DNA from 3 places in the Streptomyces sp. NPDC050509 genome. Region 1 is predicted to be linked to each of the others. Evidence: riboswitches for the same ligand, from Rfam matches in the RefSeq annotation. Region 1 holds a riboswitch; each other region holds the start of a gene.

Region 1 (6,504 bases):
ACCGGGACCGCTGCGCCCGCGCGCCCGCTGGTGCGGCGCCGCCGCCTGCACGGTCGCCGCGAGATGCAGCTTGGTCAGCGCGCCCCGGGGCCGCCGCGACCCGGTCGTCCTGCCGCGCTCGGTACGGGCCCGGGAGCGGCGCCCTGCCGCGCCCTCGCCCAGCCCCGGCACGCTCAGCACCTTCGTGCGGAACGGCTCGGCGGACCGTACGGGGGCCTGCTCACCGGCCCCGGCGCGCGGCTGCCCGCCCTCGGGCTGTGTTTCTGGCTGGGCGTCCGTCTCCTGAGGGCCGGGCGTGTCGTCCTGCGCCGGACCGTCCTGCGCGGGCGTGTCGGGGGCCTCGGGGCCGCCGCGCGGCGGCTGCCCGCCCCCGCCTCCGGGCCCGTCGGGGCCGTCGGGATCCGGGTCCTCGCCGTCCTCGTCGCCCTGGAACTCCTCCAGCGTGTCGTCGAGCTTCTCCTCGTCGAGCCCCGGCGCGTCGAAGGGGTTACGGCGCCTGCGGTGCGGCAGCGCCAGCAGCGCCGCCTGCCGTACGTCGTCGGCGGTGACGTCCGTACGCCCCGCCCACGCCGCCAGCGCCGTCGCCGTCCGCGCCATCACGATGTCCGCGCGCATCCCGTCCACCTCGAAGGCGGCGCAGGTCGCGGCTATCTGACGCAGCGCCGTGTCCCCGAGGCGCACGCCCGGCAGCAGCGCGCGCGCCGCGACGATCCGCTCCCGCAGCGCGGTCTCCTCGCCGGCCCAGCGCGCCGCGAACCCGGCCGGGTCGTCGTCGTACGCGAGCCGCCGCCGTACCACCTCCACCCGCAGGTCGGGCTCGCGGGACGCCGCGACCTCCACGGTCAGCCCGAAGCGGTCCAGCAACTGGGGCCGCAGCTCGCCCTCCTCCGGGTTCATCGTCCCGACGAGCAGGAAGCGCGCGGCGTGCCGTACGGAGACGCCCTCGCGCTCGACGTACGAGGCGCCCATGGCCGCCGCGTCCAGCAGCAGGTCCACGAGGTGGTCGTGGAGCAGGTTGACCTCGTCCACGTACAGCACCCCGCGGTGCGCGTCCGCGAGCAGTCCGGGCTCGAACGCCTTCACGCCCTCCGAGAGCGCCCGTTCGATGTCCAGCGCCCCCACGAGCCGGTCCTCGGACGCGCCCACGGGCAGCTCGACCATCCGCGCGGCCCGCGCCTCGCCGGGGACGCTCCCGTGCGGACCGTCCGGATCGTGCGGACCGTCCGGGCAGCGCGGATCCGGCGCGGCCGGGTCGCAACTGAACCGGCACCCCGTCACCACCGGCACCTCGGGCAGCAGGGCGGCCAGCGCCCGTACGGCCGTCGACTTCGCCGTGCCCTTCTCACCCCGTACGAGAACGCCGCCGACCGCCGGACTGACCGCGTTCAGCAGCAGGCCGAGCCGCAGATCGTCCATCCCCACCACGGCGGTGAACGGAAAAGGGGTGCTCATAGGCTGATCGCTCCTTCGAATGACTCATCGATGACCGGACGGCGTCCCACGGTGCTCAGTCCTACGGTGCTCACGGGGCCCCCGGAGGGATGAACGGCAGCCCGGCCGGGGCGCCCTCCTCGATCAGGCGCAGCAGCGCGGCCGTGTCCGCGTGCTCCTCGACGAGGTCAGCGAGCAGATCGAGCTGCTCCTCGCGCAGCGCGCCGAAGCTCGTGTCCGGCGCTGGCACGAACCGCCGGCCGGCCGTCCGCGCCACCTCCGTCAGGAACCGCCGCCGGAACGCGTCGCTCTCCAGCGCCCCGTGCCAGTGCGTGCCCTGGACGGACCCGGCCCGGCAGCCGTCCAGCGCCCGCCCTTCCGAGTCCGTGACAAAAGCGTCCCCGCCGCGCACGTCCGCGACACCGTGATGGATCTCGTACCCCTCGACCCGCTCGCCGAGGGCCACCCCGACCGGCCGCGCGAGGGTCTTCTCCCGCTCGAACCTGACGCGTACGGGCAGCAGTCCGAGCCCGGCCACCTCACCCGCCCGGGACTCCACCTCGTCGTCGATCCGCTCGCCGAGGATCTGGTAGCCGCCGCAGATCCCCAGCACGGGGCGGCCCTCGGCGGCCCGCAGGGCCAGCGCGTCGGCCAGCCCGCGCTCCCGCAGCCACGCCAGCGCCCGCACCGTGCCGCGCGTGCCCGGCACGATCACCAGGTCGGCGTCGGCCAGCTCCTCGGGACGGTCCACGAACCGCACCACGACCCCGGGCTCGGCCGCCAGCGCGTCCACATCGGTGAAGTTCGACATCAGCGGTACGGCGCAGACCGCGATCCGCAGCACGTCCGCGCCGTACGGGGGAGCCACCACCGACTCGCGCACGGCGCCGCGCAGCGAGACCCGCAGACCGTCCTCCTCGTCGATGCCCAGACCGTGCCGGAAGGGCAGCACCCCGAGCGTCGCCCGCCCGGTCAGCCCCCGGAGCATGTCGAGCCCCGGCTCCAGCAGCGAGACATCTCCCCGGAACTTGTTGACGAGATACCCGGCGACCAGCGCCTGGTCCTCGGGGCTCAGCAGCGCGGTCGTCCCGAAGAAGGACGCGAAGACCCCGCCCCGGTCGATGTCCCCGACCACGACCACCGGGAGCCGCGCGGCCCGCGCGATCCCCATGTTCACGATGTCGGTACGACGGAGATTGATCTCGGCCGGGCTGCCCGCGCCCTCGCAGATCACGGCGTCGTACGTGGACCGCAGCTCCTCCAGGCACGCCAGCACGGGCCCGAGCAGTGCCTCCTGCCGTCCCCCGTGGTAGCCCCGGGCGCTCAGCTCCCCGACGGGCTTGCCCATCAGCACCACCTGGCTGCTGCGGTCGCTGCCCGGCTTCAGCAGGACGGGGTTCATCAGCGCGGTCGGCTCCACGCGCGCGGCCTGCGCCTGCATCGCCTGGGCGCGCCCGATCTCGGCGCCCTCGCGTGTCACGAACGAGTTCAGCGACATGTTCTGGCCCTTGAACGGCGCCACCTTCACGCCCCGGCGCACCAGCCAGCGGCAGATCCCCGCCGTGACGACGCTCTTGCCCGCGTCGGAGGTCGTGCCGGCGATCAGCAGCCCTCCGCCGAGCCCGGTGCCGCCGCTGTTCCGGCTCATCCACGCCTCCTGGTGGTCCCGGCCGCGCGCACCGCGCCGTACACGAGGCGGCCCGTGACACAGGCCGCGAGAGCGAGCACGTTGACCCGGCGGGCCAGCCGCACGGCGCGCTCGATGTCCGGGACCCCGACCGGGCGCCCCCTGCCGTTCAGGACGGGCCGGTGCTCCACCCGCCCGCCGTACGTGAGCGTCCCGCCGAGGCGTACGCCCAGGGCCCCGGCGAACGACGCCTCCACCGGGCCCGCGTTGGGGCTCGGATGGCGGTGCGCGTCCTGCCGTACGGCCCGCAGCGCGCCGCGCCTGTCCGCCCCGGCGGCGACGGCCAGCGCGGCGGTCAGCCGGGCCCCCGGCCACCCCACGACATCGTCGAGGCGGGCCGACGCCCAGCCGAACCGGCGGTAACGCTCGCTCTTGTGGCCCACCATCGCGTCCAGCGTGTTCACGGCGCGGAACCCGACGAGCCCCGGCGCCCCGGCGACCGCGCCCCACACCAGGGCGCCCACGACGGCGTCGGAGGTGTTCTCGGCGACGGACTCCACGACGGCGCGCGCTATCTGCGCCTCGTCCAGGGAGTACGGGTCGCGCCCGCACAGATGCGGCAGGCGCCGCCGGGCGCCTTCGAGGTCCCCGGCGGCCAGCGCCGCGCCGACGGCCCGCGCCTCGCGGCCCAGCGAGGTGCCCCCGACCACGGACCAGGTGGCGGCGGCGGTCAGCGCCACGGAGGCGGCGGGGCCGCGGCGTACCGCGGTGGCGGCCAGGGCCGCGGCCCCGGCGGCGCCTCCGGCGCAGAGCGCGGTGTGCAGCGCGCCCCAGCCGCGGTGGTCGTGCCACAGCGCGCGCTCGACGGCCCCGGCGGCCCGCCCGAAGGCGGCCACCGGATGTCCCCGGCGCGGATCGCCGAACAGCCGGTCGCCCAGCAGGCCGAGGGTGGCGCCGTACGCGAAGACCCGCTCGGCGGCAGGGGCGGCTGAACCGCCGCGCGCGGCGGAACCGCAGCCAGGCATGGCGAAGTGTCCTCACTCAGGGTCCGCGCCCCGGTTCGACGTACGTAGTGCGACGGCGAGAGTTCCTGGCTCCTGGAGGCGAGACTCACAGTGACAGTGGCGGGACCGCGCCGGATTCGCACCGGCTTCCTCTACTGCCGTCGTCAATGGCCTCGGAAGTCCACCACGCCGTGCAACACCCGTCAACTCATCCTTGACCTGCGACGGGACAGTGTGCGGAGCCCCACATCGGACCGGTCGGCCGATGCGGGGCTCCTCTGAGGGCCGCTCGTGGGCTCAGGCCACGATGAGACTGATCCCGTACGCGACGGCCCCGACGCAGAGCGCGAAGCACAGGTAGGCGCCGGCGCGGGCCGCGAGGGGTGCGGAGCCGGTGGCGGGGGTGGAGGCGGCGGCCGAGGTGCCGGCCGGGCCCTGGGGGGCCGTGGAACCCCGCTTGGCGAGGCCCACGATGCCGAGGGTGAAGAGGCCCACGAGGGCGACGGTCGCCACGAGGCTGACGCCGAAGACGGAGCCGAGTGCTGCCCAGTCGATGTTCATACGGTCGCTTCCTTACACCGTGGCGGGGCGGGCCGGCTCGCCGGTCTGGCCCGGGGTGGTGGCCGCGGGGGCCGGGATGGTGGTCGAGAGGTCCTGGCCGGGGGCGCCCGCCGGGGGAGGCGGGGTGACGGCCGCGATGGCGGTGGTCACCACTCCGGCCGGCTCGGCGGCGAGGTCGGTGTCCGTGTCGGCGCCGGTCCCGGCGGTGACGTTGGTGTGGTCGACCGGACGGCGGCGCGAGGCGAGCCAGATCCCGGCGGAGCCCGCGACCAGCAGGACCGCGACGACGGCGATGCCCCAGGTGCCCTGGCCGGTCAGGAACTCGGCGCCCGCGGCGACCAGACCGGCGGCCGGCAGCGTCAGCCCCCAGGCGACGAACATCCGGGTGGCGGTGGACCAGCGCACCACTCCGCCCTTGCGGCCGAGCCCGGCGCCCATCACGGCACCGGAGCAGGACTGCGTGGTGGAGAGCGAGAAGCCCAGGTGCGAGGAGGCCAGGATGACCGTCGCTGCGCTGGTCTGGGCGGCGAAGCCCTGCTGCGGCTGGAGGTCGGTGAGGCCGGTGCCCATGGTGCGGATGATGCGCCAGCCGCCGAGGTACGTGCCGAGCGCGATGGCGATCCCGGCGGAGACGATGACCCACAGGGGCGGGTTGGAGCCGGGGGCGAGGACGCCGCCGGTGACCAGGGCGAGCGTGATGACGCCCATGGTCTTCTGCGCGTCGTTGGTGCCGTGGGCCAGCGAGACGAGCCCGGCGGAGGCGATCTGCCCGGCCCGGTAGCCCTTGGCGGTGGCCTTGTCGTCCGTGTCGCGGCCGATCCGGTACGTCAGCTTCGTCGCCAGCAGGGCGGCGAGCCCGGCGACCACGGGGGCGGCGAGCGCGGGGATCAGGACCTTGGTGACGACCACACCGCCGTTGACGCCGGAGGCGCCCACGGACATCAGGGTGGCGCCGATCAGGCCGCCGAAGAGCGCGTGGGAGGAGCTGGACGGGAGTCCGAGCAGCCAGGTGAAGAGATTCCACAGGATGGCGCCGACGAGCGCCGCGAAGATCACTTCAGTTCTGATGCCCTGTTCGTTGATGAGCCCGCCGGAGATCGTCTTGGCGACCTCCACGGACAGGAACGCGCCGACGAGATTCAGGACCGCGGACATACCCACCGCGACCTTGGGCTTCAGAGCGCCGGTCGAGATGGTCGTCGCCATCGCGTTGGCGGTGTCGTGGAAACCGTTCGTGAAATCGAACACGAGAGCTGTCACGATCACGATCGCGAGCAGCAGCGTGATGTGTTCCATTGACCCAGGACCCAGGCAATCGTTCGACGTCGGTGGCCTCGGTGAACGTAGGGAGTCAGAGTGAACGGAAGATGAACTGGGCGGGTCTACGGAGTGACCCACTCCGTGGAGATGTCCGCGACGCCTGGCAGGATCGGCGTATGACGGATGAGCGGACCGGCGAGCAAGGTGAACTGACCGGCGGACAGGGTGAGTCGGCGGTCGAGCGGGGCGCCCTGGAGCGGGCCTGGACGGAGCTGGTCGACACCGCCCGGAGAACGGCGGCGGAGGGGCTCGTCGTCGGCACCTCCGGCAATGTCTCGGTGCGGGTCGGCGAGCTGATTCTCGTCACCCCGAGCGGAGTGCCGTACGACCGGCTCACCCCCGGCGACGCGATCGCGGTCGACCTCGCGGGACGGCAGGTGCTCGGCACCCTCACCCCCACCAGCGAACTCCCTCTACACCTGGCCGTCTACCGCGACACGTCCGCGACGGCCGTGGTCCACACCCACGCCGTGCACGCCACCGCGGTCTCCACCCTCGTCCCCGAGCTCCCCTTGATCCACTACATGGCGGCGGCCCTCGGCGGCCCGGTCCGCGTCGCCC
Region 2 (6,504 bases), on a different contig from region 1:
TTCGGGATGCGCCGCCGGATCTCGTCGTCCATGTCGACCTTGTCCCGGTCGGCGAGGATCACCACGCAGGAGCGCCGCTCGCTCTGATTGGCCTCCACCAACTCGGCGATCACCGTGAAGATCTGGTCCGACCAGCCGAGCACGATGGTGTGCCCGCGCTCGATCAGTTGTGACTTGCCCTTGCGCAGTTCCTGGATACGGGTCTCCAGACCGGTCGTGATCACACCGATCAGCGCGCTGACGATGAAGATCCCGCCGATGGTCACCGTGAGCATGAGGATCAGGAACAGCGGCTGCCCGGTGTCCCCGCCCATCGTGCCCGGGTCGAGGGTGCGCAGCAGACTCATCCAGACGACGCCCGGCCAGCCGCCGTTCTCCTCCGTGTCCTGGTGGGCCAGCACCACCACCGTGCTGGAGACCAGGGTGATCAGTGCCAACGAGGCCAGCCCCAGCCAACCGATCAGCGCCGGGGTGCCGCGGTCCATCGTTCCGTCGAACCAGTACCGCAGCCGCTCCCGCAGCGTCTTGCGCATGCCGAAATCCTCCATGTTTCCATCCGCCGCCGTACCCAACAGGGCTCTACGGACGGCGTGTTACTCATCAGAGGGTGTCGCCCCGCCCCTGACCACGCCAATCGCGGTGACAAAGTCACGCAGATCGCGACACGTGTCGTCACCCGGGTGGCGACACGTGTCCCTGGAACAGCCGACGCCGCACAACCATTCGCCGCACCCATCTGTCACACCAGGCGTCCGTCAGAAGACTTCCAACGAACGGAAGGGTGTATGCGACATGTCGTTTCCTGGACGGCGTCGGCGCTTCGGCGCCCTGACCGCCATCGCGGTCGCCCTGCTCGGCGTGGGGCTCATCGGCGCCCCCGCCCAGGCCGAACCATCGGGCAGCAGCGCTGCGCGGCTCAGTCCTGAACTGAACTTCACCGTCTCCCGGGACAAGATCGGTCTGCCGCAACCACTGGTCTACCCGGGCGACCCGGCGCAGATCGGCTGGGGTCTGCCCGGCGATCCCGACGGGGGCACCGCGGAGGACGTGGTCGTCACCATCGATGTGTCCGGCATCTCCGCCTTCGCCGACGTCATGGGCGTCCGTTGCCCCGGGAACCTGTGTTCCTGGCCGGTCAGGGACATCGAGGCGGACGGTTTCGCCGGCGGCCTCCTGGAGCTGCTGGCCAAGCCGGACGCTCCGCTCGGCACCACGGGGACCGCCCGGCTCACCGCGACGTCCTCCAACGCGACGATCGCCTCCCTCACCGTGCAGGTCACCGTCGGCACCGTGGAACTGGTCGTCAACCGGCTGCCGCAGAAGGACGGTGCGGAGCCCGGCACTTCGCTCGAAGCACCCATCACCGTCGCCAACATGGGCTCGCTCCCGGCGTCCGGCGTGGAACTGAAGCTGACCACCACCCAGGGCCTCGGCTTCGCACCGCGGTTCGCCAACTGCGCCTACGGCACGACCGACGACCTGCCCTCCGGTCATGGGCGGACGCTGGACTCCGCCGTGTGCCGGGTCGGCACACCGGTCGAACCGGGCAAGCGCTACCGGCTGTCGACCTCCGTGGGCCTCGATGTCAAGGGGACGGCGCTCTTCGAGTTCCTGGACTACCGGGTGAAGCCGCTGACCGGCACCGCCCCCACCACCGCGGACCCGCGCGACGGCGGAACCAGGAGCTCCGGCCCGAGCGGCGAAGCACCTGTGCTCACGCTGGTGCCGGACGGCGAAGCGCCCCCGCCCGGCACCGTGACGGAACAGGGGATGTGGAAGATCAACGCCGCCAACACCGCCGATCTCGCTGTCACCGGCGACTCCGTCACCGCCGAGGCCGGCCCCGGCACGGAGGTGACGCTGACGGCGAAGCTCCGCAACGACGGGCCCGCCACCTTCGACCTCCTCACCTCCGACGACCAGATCGGGCTGCTGGTCGACATTCCCGAGGGCACCACGGCGGTGAAGGTCCCCGAACGCTGCCGCCTCTGGACCGACCTCGGAACGGACGAACCCCGCCCCGGAGCCCCGCAGTACATGTGCGCGACCCGCTCGCCGTTCGCCGTGGGCCAGGCCGTGGACCTGCCGTTCACGCTGCGCGTCACCGAGGACGCACCGGCCACCACCCGCGCCACGATGCGCACCATGTCGGTGAACGGCGGGGAGCTGACGTTCGACACCCACCAGGCCAACAACACCGCCCAGTTCACGGTGCGGGTGAAGAACGGCGGGGGCAGCGGCGGGGCGCCCGGCCCGGACGGCGCCGCCGGCGGAAACGGCAAGCAGCCACACACCCAGACCATCAGTGCACCCCGGACCGCCCCGGTTGCCCCGGGCACCCCTGTCAACCCGGGCACCCCGGGCGCCCCGGGCATGCTGGCCGCCACCGGCACCGGCGGCGCGGCGGCCGCCCTCTGGGCGAGCGGCGCGGCGCTCGCCGCGGGCGCCGCGCTCCTGGCCGCCACTCGCGGACGCCGCCACCGCACCGCCGGCTGACCCTGGCGCACCGGAGGCCGGCCCCGCCGTTCCTCGGCCGGCCTCAGCGCCCCTCAGGCCCCGGAGGCGCCTGCTTGTCCCGACGGTCTTCGGGACGGGTGTTTCCGGGGCGCGGAGCTGTCCGCATCAAGATCCCGTAGATCTGTGCCGCTCTTCAGCACTTCAGCACTTCAGCACTTCAGCACTTCAGCACTTCAGCACTTCAGCACTTCAGCACTTCAGCACTTCAGCACTTCAGCACTTCAGTTGCGGGACGAGCCCCTTCCGCCGCCGGTTCCGCGTGACGATCTTCCTGTCGACACCGGGGCGAGAGGCGTTGGAACGGCTCCCCAGGTCCTGGACCTTGAGTTTCATCTTGCCCCGAAGGTCGGCAAGTCCGCGGTCTCCGCACGTCGAACCGTTCGGCGCGCGGTAGTAGAGGCAGCAGCTCCGGCGGCGGAACGTAAGGTCGGGGCATGCGCGGCCCGGCGGGGGCACGGGCGTCGTCCACGGTTCCTGTCCCTCCGTCCGGCTCTCCGTGCGGCTCTCCGTCCGTTTGGTCAGGAGACCGTACGCCGTCGCGGGGGCGTGATGGTGTAGAGGTCGAGTATGTCCGGCCGAGGTGCGACACCCGGCCCGCCGGCACGTGCCCAGGCGGCGATGTCCTCGGTCGCGTCCGGATCGTTGACCAGCCCCAGCCAGACGGGCCGGGCACCGGCGGCGCGGCCCTCGGCGGAGGGCTGGACGACGATGACGTTGGCCTGTTCGCAGACGTCCAGGCAGGCGGAGACCCGTACCGGCACCTGGGCCCGCAGACGCGCGGTCTGGGCGGCGTGGTCGACGCCGGGTATCTTCGGGCTGCCGCAGCAGCAGTCACGGCACACGACAACTCGGCAGGGAACCGGTTCGCGGCCGGGCGGGGCGGTGTCGGCGGACATGCCGCATCGTTCCTCTCTTCCGGGGAGATCCGCCCCGGTGGTCCGTCGAGGAGGCGACCGCGTGAGTCTCCTGGCTCTCGGGTCACGGCTCGCTCCGCGCCTTCCCGCCCTGTGCGGGCAGTGGTCGTGTGCGGGGCTCGCTCGCCGATCACAGTGGCGGGACCGCGCCGGATTTCCACCGGCTTCCTCGGACCGCCGTCGCCTTGTTGCTCCGGCCATCCTTCCACCCCCTTCTCCCCGCTGTCAGCAAGGGGGCACTTTGCCGGCCCCCGAAGGAACGTAATATCGCCTGGTCATCGCCGCGACGGGAACCAGGAAGCCGGTGCGAGTCCGGCACGGTCCCGCCACTGTGACCGGCGGTTCGTCCTCATCCGTACGCCATGTACGGAAAGGGGAATCTTCGCCGACCTGGACGACGTCTTCGGCGACGTCTCCTGGGAGCAGGTCGACGAGTGTCGGCCCGAGGTCATCGCCCTCTACGACTAGGCCGGCTCCGGGAGCGTCGAGCAGAGGAAGAAGTTCCCGCTCGTCCAGCCCGTCCTCGCCGACGTACCCGCGGTGAGGAACAAGCGGTTCGTCGTCCTGCCGCTGACGGCGACCCTGGTCGGCATCCGGTCGGCGTACTCACCGCGCTGTGCGGCGGGCCGTTCTTCCTGTGGCTGATGCGTGGCCTGCGGCCCACCCGCCGAAGTCCTCACACCCCGACTCCTGGCCGACGTGTACCAGGTCACGGGCGTGGTCACCGTCCATCCGCGCACGGGGGCGCCCCAGGTGACCTTCCTGCCCGAGTGACAACAGAGCCGGACGGCGGCAAGTCCTCCCGAGCGCCTGACCGGTAAGGCCGTCGCCCCACCCGCCGGCCTGGTCCCCTCCAACGGAAGGGCCCACGTCACCGGGGGACGGAAGGCGAGGAAGCTCAGGACGCATTGACGTGGGCACGCCATTGCCATACGTTCCGGGAGCGCTCTCAGCCATCTCGTCGATCCCGGAGACGCTCATGTCGATAACGTTGTCAGTCCGGATGCGTCATCTGGTGGCACTGCTCGCCGTGGCGCTTCTCGCTGCCCTGAACCCACAAGCCGTGGCCCCGGCCGCGGCCGTGGGCGCCGCCCCGACCGCGGCCATCTGCAACACGTACTGCGACGCGCGCGACCCCGCGCTCTCACCGCAGGACCGTCGCCCCGTCTCCACCACCCTCTTCTCCCGCTCGATCGTCCTCCACTTCGACGACCAGGACGCGATGGGCTGGGCCTCGACGGACAACGGCAGCCCCGGCGACGAGGTCTGGCTCGACCGGTCCTTCGACGGCGGGCGCACCTGGAGCTCCGGCAGCCGCCTCGGCGCCACCACCGTGCCCGCCGGACAGCGCGGCCGGCGCACCCTCATGTACAACGTGGACGACTGGAACACCAACGGGGTCGGCGCGCTGCGCGCCTGCGGAAAGGCCGGCGACCGTACGGACATCGCCTGCACACCCTGGGCGCGTACGACCTGGAACGCGTGGGACCGCCGGACGGCCGCGGCCACGGCGCAGATGCAGTTCTACAACAACGGCACCGGGCTGTTCGACACCACCGGCTGGTGGAACTCGGCCAACGCGCTCACCGCGGTCATCGACAACATCCGCGTTTCGGGGATGCCCAGCTACCGCTACGCCATCGCCAACACCTACGATCGCCAACTGAACGCACAGGGAGGCCAGTTCCGCAACGACTACATCGACGACACCGGGTGGTGGGGGCTGGCCTGGATCGCCGCGTACGACGCGACCGGTGACAGCCGCTATCTGAACACCGCACGCGCGGACGCCGATCACATGGCCTCGTACTGGGACGGCGTCTGCGGCGGCGGTGTGTGGTGGAGCACCGCGAAGACCTACAAGAACGCCATCGCCAACTCCCTCTACATCCAGCTCAACGCGGCACTGCACAACCGCATCCCCGGCGACACCGCCTATCTGGGCCGGGCCCGCGCCGGCTGGTCGTGGTTCCAGGGGACCGGGATGGTCAACAGTTCGCGCCTGGTGAACGACGGCATCGATCTGTCCACCTGCCGTAACAACGGCGCCGCCGTCTGGTCGTACAACCAGGGTGTGCTGCTCGGAGCGCTCACGGAGCTGAACCGAGCCACCCAGGACGCCGCGCTCCTCACCACGGCACGACAGATCGCCGACGCGGCCACCACCTCCTCGTCCCTGAACACCGGCGGCATCCTGCGCGACCCGTGCGAGGGCGGTGACTGCGGGGCCGACGGCCCGTCCTTCAAGGGCGCGCACGTCCGCGGGCTCGGCAAGCTCAACGCGGCGCTCGCCGACCACCCGTACACGGCGTATCTGTCCAGGCAGGCGGACGCCGCGTACGCCCGTGACCGCAATCCTCTCGGCCAGTACGGGCTGCGCTGGAACGGACCCCTCGACACGACGGACGCGGCACGCCAGCACAGCGCGCTCGACCTGCTGAACGCGGCGCCCTGACCGCCCCGCCCTCCAGGACGTACCGGGGTACGGGCAACCGGGCCGCCGACCTGATCGCACGGGAGACCATCGCGAGGAACTGCTGTCGCCCAAGGCCACCAGAGCGCTCATCGCCCACTACCTGACCAGACCCGAGCCCGTGTTGCGTCCGGCACCGCCCGGAACGGACCGCCTCACCGAACGCGAACGCGAGGTGCTCGGCCTCGTCGCCGCCGGGCTGTCCAACGACGACATCGCGAAACAGCTCCATGTGTCGCCCCACACCGCGAAGACGCATGTCAACCGCATCATGACCAAGCTGGGCACGCGCGACCGGGCCCAGCCCGTCGTGGTCGCCTATCAGATGGGCTTCACCCGTTCCTGGAACGGACATGGGCGGTGCGCCGGCCGCGATCACGTGAAGCGCACGAGGCTCAGGACGGCCGAAGACAGCGGCTGATCCCCACCCGCGCCAGGAGAAGGGGCAGAACGCCAAGGATCGCCTGGGGGGTGTAGCTGGCTACACCCCTGGTTCGGGAGGGTGCTCCCTCGTGGCGGAGCCGGCCGGACGGGATCGTGGAGATCAATGAGGCACACCGTCCCGGCCCCCGGCCGACGCGGACGAAGAAAGCCTCTCTT
Region 3 (6,504 bases), on a different contig from region 1:
CCAGTTCGTGCCGGTGGCCAGGCCGTGCAGCAGGCCGCGCGAGCGGAACCAGTAGACGTACGCGAACGCCCCGTAGAAGAACAGGCCCTCGATGCACGCCGCGAAGCAGATCAGATTCAGCAGGAAGCGGCGCCGGTCCGCCTGCGAGTCCAGGCGGTCGATCTTCTCCACCGAGTCCATCCAGCGGAAGCAGAACTGCGCCTTCTCGCGGATCGACGGGATCTCCTCGACCGCGTCGAAGGCCGCCGCGCGGTCCTCCGGGTCCGGGAGGTACGTGTCCAGCAGGGTCAGATAGAACTGGACGTGCACGGCCTCCTCGAAGAGCTGGCGCGAGAGATAGAGCCGCGCCTCCGGGGAGTTGATGTGCTTGTAGAGCGTGAGCACCAGGTTGTTCGAGACGATCGAGTCGCCCGTCGCGAAGAACGCGACCAGCCGGCCGATCATGTGCTGCTCGCCGGGGGACAGCTTGGCGAGGTCGGCGACGTCGGAGTGGAGGTCGACCTCCTCCACCGTCCAGGTGTTCTTGATCGCGTCGCGGTAGCGCTCGTAGAAGTCCGGGTAGCGCATGGGGCGGAGCGTCAGCTCGAAGCCCGGGTCCAGGAGGTTCTTCCGCGCTGATTCGGTGGACGTCATTACTGGCAGGCCTCGCAGGACTCGGGGTTTTCCAGGGAGCAGGCGATCGCCTCGTCGGTCGGGGTCGCCTGTACGGGGATGGGGGTGGGGGCGGCTGCGGGGGCCGGCGCCGACTGCCCGCCGGCCGCCCGCGCGATCCGGGTCGCCGGGCGGGACCGCAGGTAGTACGTCGTCTTCAGCCCCTTCTTCCAGGCGTACGCGTACATCGAGCTGAGCTTCCCGATGGTCGGCGTCTCCAGGAACAGGTTCAGGGACTGGCTCTGGTCCAGGAACGGTGTACGCGCCGCCGCCATGTCGATCAGTCCGCGCTGCGGGATCTCCCAGGCCGTACGGAACAGCTCCCGTACCTCCGCCGGGATCCAGGTGAAGCCCGCCACCGAGCCGCTCGACTCGCGCAGCGCCTCGCGCGTCTGCGCGTCCCAGACGCCGAGCCGCTTCAACTCGTCCACCAGGTAGGAGTTGACCTGGAGGAACTCCCCTGAGAGCGTCTCGCGTTTGAACAGGTTCGAAACCTGCGGCTCGATGCACTCGTACACACCCGCGATCGACGCGATGGTCGCCGTCGGCGCGATGGCGAGGAGGAGCGAGTTGCGCATGCCGGTCTTCGCCACCCGGGCGCGCAGCGCCGCCCAGCGCTCCGGCCAGTTCAGCTCCACGTCGTAGTGGTCGGGGTGGAGCACCCCGCGCGCGGCCCGCGTCTTCGACCAGGCGGGGAGCGGGCCGTCGCGCTCGGCGAGGGCGCAGGACGCCTCGTACGCCGCGAGCATGATCCGCTCGGCGATCCGGGTGGAGAGCGCGGCGGCCTCGGGGGAGTCGAAGGGCAGCCGCTTCTTGAAGAAGACGTCCTGGAGGCCCATCGCGCCCAGGCCCACCGGGCGCCACTTGGCGTTGGAGCGGCCCGCCTGCTCGGTCGGGTAGAAGTTGATGTCCACGACCCGGTCGAGGAAGGTCACGGCCGTGACGACGGTCTCGTCCAGCCGCTCCCAGTCGATCTCGCCGGTGGCCGCGTCCACGAACGCGCCCAGGTTGACCGAGCCGAGGTTGCAGACGGCCGTCTCGCCGTCGTCCGTGACCTCCAGGATCTCCGTGCAGAGGTTGGAGGAGTGGACGGTGTGGCCGGGCTCGGCGGTCTGGTTCGCCGTACGGTTCGACGCGTCCTTGAAGGTCATCCAGCCGTTGCCGGTCTGCGCGAGGGTGCGCATCATCCGGCCGTACAGCTCACGGGCCTTGATGGTCCTGCGGGCGAGACCGTCGGCCTCCGCCTTGCGGTACGCGGTGTCGAACGCGTCGCCCCACAGGTCGACCAGCTCCGGCACGTCCACCGGCGAGAACAGCGACCACACGCCGTCCGACTCGACCCGCCGCATGAACTCGTCGGGGATCCAGTGCGCGAGGTTGAGGTTGTGCGTACGGCGCGCGTCCTCGCCCGTGTTGTCCCGCAGTTCGAGGAACTCCTCCAGGTCGGCGTGCCAGGTCTCCAGGTAGACGCAGGCGGCGCCCTTGCGCCGGCCGCCCTGGTTGACGGCCGCGACGGAGGAGTCGAGGGTCCGCAGGAACGGGACGATGCCGTTGGAGTGGCCGTTTGTCCCCCGGATCAGTGAACCGCGCGAACGGATACGGGAGTACGAGAGCCCGATCCCGCCCGCGTGCTTCGAGAGCCGCGCCACCTGGTGGTAGCGGTCGTAGATCGAGTCCAGCTCGTCCAGCGGCGAGTCCAGCAGGTAGCAGGACGACATCTGCGGGTGGCGGGTGCCGGAGTTGAAGAGCGTGGGGGAGGAGGGGAGGTAGTCCAGCCGGCTCATCAGCCGGTAGAGCGCGGCGACCTCTTCCAGCGCGTGCGCGCTCTCGTCCTCGGCGAGACCGGCGGCGACCCGCAGCATGAAGTACTGGGGCGTCTCGATCACCTGACGGGTGAGCGGATGCCGGAGCAGGTAGCGGCTGTAGAGCGTACGCAGCCCGAAGTAGCCGAAGCGGTCGTCGGCGTCCTGGTCGATCAGCGCGTCGAGCCGGTCTGCGTGGCGCGTCACGAAGGCGGCCGTACGGTCCGCGATCAGGCCCTCGCGCTGCCCGACGGCGATGGACGCGGAGAACGACACGGCGCCCTGGGACGCCGCCTCGTCGGCGATCGTACGGGTGAGCAGCCGGGCGGCGAGACGGGAGTAGACCGGGTCCTCGGAGATCTGTCCGGCCGCCGCCTCCGTGGCCAGCTCGCGCAGCTCGGCCTCGTCCGAACGGGCGTTGCGGCCACGCAGTGCGGCGGCGGCGATCCTGCCCGGGTCGGCGTCGGGCAGATCGGCGGTCAGCTCGGTCAGGGTCCGCAGCAGCGCGGTGCCGGGGGCGTCGGCCTGCCCGGCGGCGGGCGCCGCCCCGTGCTCGGACTCTGCCTCCGAGACAACTGAAACCGGATCCGCTGGCGCGATGGTCACGTGGTGCTCTCCCTCGCTCGGCTCTGGGCCACGAGGAGGCACGGGTCCGCGCGCACGGACGTACCCATGCCCTTGCGGGGAGGCACACCGCGCCGCGTCCACCGGCCCAACCGCGAGGCCCGGACGTCTGGGCGTCCGGTTCGGTCGAGCCGGACGCACTGCCGGCAGGTGTTCGGACTGGAGGGCACGACAAAGCGCGCCACAGTACACCGTTGCGGGACAGTTCCGGATTCACACCGGATTCCCCTGCGTCGACAGCGAGGTCGAGCATACATCTGGGGGGCGCGCGGTGCGCCACCCCCCAGATGTTGTGTCGTGCGTCGCCGCGGTACGAGTTCAGCGGCGGGCTCGGCGAGCGCTCGGTAAGGGCTCGGCGAGCGTTCGGCCGGCGCTCAGCAGCAGCGGAACCCCTCGCGCGGGTCGGCCTCACGGGCGTCCGTGCGGCTGCGTTCGAAGGCGCGGCGGGTCATGACCTGGCCGGCCGGGTCACCGGCGGTGGCGTGGGCCACGTAGCGCTCGTACGCCGACTCGCCGGTGAACTCCCGCACGTACCAGCGGACCCGCCGGGCCACGTGCCGTACCCGCTCCGCCCGGCTCCGGGGCCAGGTCATGCCGGGCCCGTCCCCGCCGGGACGCTCTCCCGCGCCGTGGCCTCGGCGGCGGCCAGCTCCGCCTTCTCCTCCTTGGTGGGGATCATGCCGGCCGGGGCGACGATCCTGGACTCGGTGTACGGGGTCTCCACCAGCCGGACCGACTCCGGATCGCGGATCGCCTTGAAGCAGACCCGTCCCGCGTCCGCGATGACCACGAGGATGAGGACCGCGAAGAGGGCCGAGAGCACCCCGTCCACCGTGGAGTTGGTGACGACGGTGTGCATGTCGTCCATGGTCTTGGCCGGGGCCAGCACCTCGCCCCGGTCGATGGCCGACTGGTACACGTCGCGCTGGGTGAAGAATCCCACCCTCGGGTCGCCCGAGAAGATCTTCTGCCAGCTCGCGGTGAGGGTGACGGCCGCGTCCCAGGCGAGCGGTACGGCTGTCACCCAGGCCCACTTCAGGCGGCCGGACTTGACCAGGAGCGTGGTGCAGACGGCGAGCGCCACGGCCGCCAGGAGCTGGTTGGCGATGCCGAAGAGCGGGAAGAGCTGGTTGATGCCGCCCAGCGGGTCATGGACGCCGACCCAGAGGAAGTAGCCCCAGCCGCCGACCACGACCGCGCTGGCGAACCAGACGCCCGGCTTCCAGCTCACCTGGCGCATCGGCTTGTACACGTTGCCGAGCATGTCCTGGAGCATGAAGCGCCCGACGCGGGTCCCCGCGTCGACCGTGGTGAGGATGAACAGCGCCTCGAACATGATCGCGAAGTGGTACCAGAACGCCTTCATGGCGGTGCCGCCGACGACGGACGAGAAGATCTCCGCCATGCCGAGGGCGAAGGTCGGCGCGCCGCCGGTACGCGACAGCAGGCTGGTCTCCTCGACGTCCTTCGCCGCCTGGGCGAGTTGGTCGGGCGAGATGGTGAAGCCGAGGTTGGCGACCGCCTGCGACGCGGAGTCGACCGTACCGCCGATGACACCGGCCGGGGAGTTGACCGCGAAGTACAGGCCCGGGTCGATGATGCAGGCGGCGATCAGCGCCATGATCGCGACGAACGACTCGGTCAGCATCGCGCCGTAACCGATCATCCGGATCTGCGTCTCCTTCTGGACCATCTTCGGCGTCGTGCCCGAGGAGATCAGGGAGTGGAAGCCCGAGAGCGCGCCGCACGCGATGGTGATGAAGACGAACGGGAACATGGACCCGGCGAAGACCGGGCCGTCACCGCGGCTCGCGAACTCGGTGACGGCGTCCATCTTCAGCGTCGGGAGCGCGATGGCCACGCCCAGCGCCAGCAGCACGATCGTGCCGACCTTCATGAAGGTCGACAGGTAGTCGCGCGGCGCCAGCAGCATCCACACCGGGAGTACGGAGGCGAGGAAGCCGTACGCGATCATCCAGATGACCAGGGTGCCGGCTTCCAGCGTGAAGGTGTCGGCGAGCGAGGACTCGGCGACCCAGCCGCCCGCCACGATGGCGAGCAGCAGCAGCGCCACCCCGATGAGCGAGACCTCGGTGACCCGCCCGGGGCGCAGCACCCGCAGGTACACGCCCATGAAGAGGGCGATCGGGATGGTCATCGCGATGGAGAAGACGCCCCACGGCGAGTGCGCCAGCGCGTTGACGATGACCAGTGCCAGCACGGCCAGCAGGATGATCATGATCATGAAGACGGCTATCAGCGCGGCGGCGCCGCCGAAGGGGCCGATCTCGTCCCGGGCGATCTGGCCGAGGGAACGGCCGTCACGGCGGGTGGAGAAGAACAGCGTCACCATGTCCTGGACGGCGCCGGCGAAGATGACGCCCGCGACGATCCAGATGGTGCCGGGCAGATACCCCATCTGCGCGGCGAGTACGGGGCCGACCAGGGGCCCGGCGCCCGCGATGGCCGCGAAGTGGTGGCCGAAGAGCACGCGCCGGTCGGTGGGGTGGAAGTCGACCCCGTTGTCGAGCCGTTCGGCCGGGGTGGCCCGGGTCTTGTCGACCTTGAGGACCCGGTTCGCGATGAAGCGCGAGTAGAAGCGGTAGGCGATCGCGTACGAACCGAGGGCGGCGGCCAGCATCCAGGCGGCCGAGACCTCCTCGCCCCGGGAGAGGGCGAGCACCGCCCAGCCCGCGGCGCCCACCAGGGCGACCAGTGCCCAGACGAGGATGGATCTCGGGGTGAGACCACCTATGGTTTTCGGCCGGTCGTCCGTCGACGGCGCGTCGGTCGGTGCGGGCTCTGGCATGGCGAGTCGTCCCCTCACTGGTCACCTGCTTAATGCGCAGGAAATCTAGGGGACCATCCCGGGACACGCCACCACCAGCCCATATCCCGGTACGTTACGTGCCCACGCCCGGTGGGTTTATGCGGGCGTGGCGGGATTTCGGTGCGGGTTTTGGTGCGGGGTCCGGTGGGGGGTCCGCTTCCAGGTTTCGTTCACGGATGCGTTCCGGTTCTCGTTCACGGGCGCGGGCGTTGGAGGCGCGCCACGAACTTGTAGCGGTCGCCGCGGTAGACCGACCGTACCCACTCCACCGGTTCTCCGGCCGCGTCCAGCGAGTGGCGCGACAGCATCAGCATCGGCAGGCCCACGTCCGTACCGAGCAGCCCGGCCTCGCGCGGGTTGGCGAGGGACGTCTCGATCGTCTCCTCGGCCTCGGCGAGATGGACGTCGTACACCTCCGCCAACGCCGTGTAGAGGGACGTGTACTTGACGAGCGAGCGGCGCAGTGCGGGGAAGCGCTTCGCCGAGAGGTGCGTGGTCTCGATGGCCATCGGCTCGCCGCTCGCCAGCCGCAGCCGCTCGATCCGCAGTACGCGCCCGCCGGCGGTGATGTCGAGGAGTCCCGCGAGGGTGTCGTCG

The links. Region 1 has a riboswitch for cobalamin ahead of ACIBJC_RS30450 (cobalamin biosynthesis protein). Riboswitches for the same ligand answer to the same signal wherever they lie in the genome.
Region 2: another riboswitch for cobalamin. It lies ahead of ACIBJC_RS06750 (histidinol phosphatase); the one in region 1 lies ahead of ACIBJC_RS30450 (cobalamin biosynthesis protein).
Region 3: another riboswitch for cobalamin. It lies ahead of ACIBJC_RS16550 (ribonucleoside-diphosphate reductase subunit alpha); the one in region 1 lies ahead of ACIBJC_RS30450 (cobalamin biosynthesis protein).

The regions. Positions count from the first base shown of each region.
Region 1 is NZ_JBITHL010000012.1:58,909-65,412, reverse strand. Features, by position in the region: gene ACIBJC_RS30460 (putative cobaltochelatase) at 1-1,452, opposite strand, end outside; gene ACIBJC_RS30455 (cobyric acid synthase) at 1,523-3,079, opposite strand; gene ACIBJC_RS30450 (cobalamin biosynthesis protein) at 3,076-4,083, opposite strand; cobalamin riboswitch at 4,120-4,240, opposite strand; gene ACIBJC_RS30445 (hypothetical protein) at 4,360-4,623, opposite strand; gene ACIBJC_RS30440 (anion permease) at 4,636-5,919, opposite strand; gene ACIBJC_RS30435 (class II aldolase/adducin family protein) at 6,060-6,504, shown strand, end outside.
Region 2 is NZ_JBITHL010000002.1:320,866-327,369, reverse strand. Features, by position in the region: gene ACIBJC_RS06775 (potassium transporter TrkA) at 1-533, opposite strand, end outside; gene ACIBJC_RS06770 (hypothetical protein) at 793-2,496, shown strand; partial or broken gene ACIBJC_RS06765 ((2Fe-2S)-binding protein) at 2,866-2,949, opposite strand; gene ACIBJC_RS06760 ((2Fe-2S) ferredoxin domain-containing protein) at 3,036-3,413, opposite strand; cobalamin riboswitch at 3,477-3,602, opposite strand; cobalamin riboswitch at 3,728-3,863, shown strand; gene ACIBJC_RS06755 (hypothetical protein) at 3,896-4,111, opposite strand; partial or broken gene ACIBJC_RS06750 (histidinol phosphatase) at 4,080-4,205, shown strand; gene ACIBJC_RS06745 (glycoside hydrolase family 76 protein) at 4,411-5,886, shown strand; gene ACIBJC_RS06740 (response regulator transcription factor) at 6,026-6,325, shown strand.
Region 3 is NZ_JBITHL010000005.1:233,470-239,973, forward strand. Features, by position in the region: gene ACIBJC_RS16545 (ribonucleotide-diphosphate reductase subunit beta) at 1-633, opposite strand, end outside; gene ACIBJC_RS16550 (ribonucleoside-diphosphate reductase subunit alpha) at 633-3,059, opposite strand; cobalamin riboswitch at 3,205-3,347, opposite strand; gene ACIBJC_RS16555 (YbdD/YjiX family protein) at 3,452-3,670, opposite strand; gene ACIBJC_RS16560 (carbon starvation CstA family protein) at 3,667-5,886, opposite strand; gene ACIBJC_RS16565 (GntR family transcriptional regulator) at 6,102-6,504, opposite strand, start outside.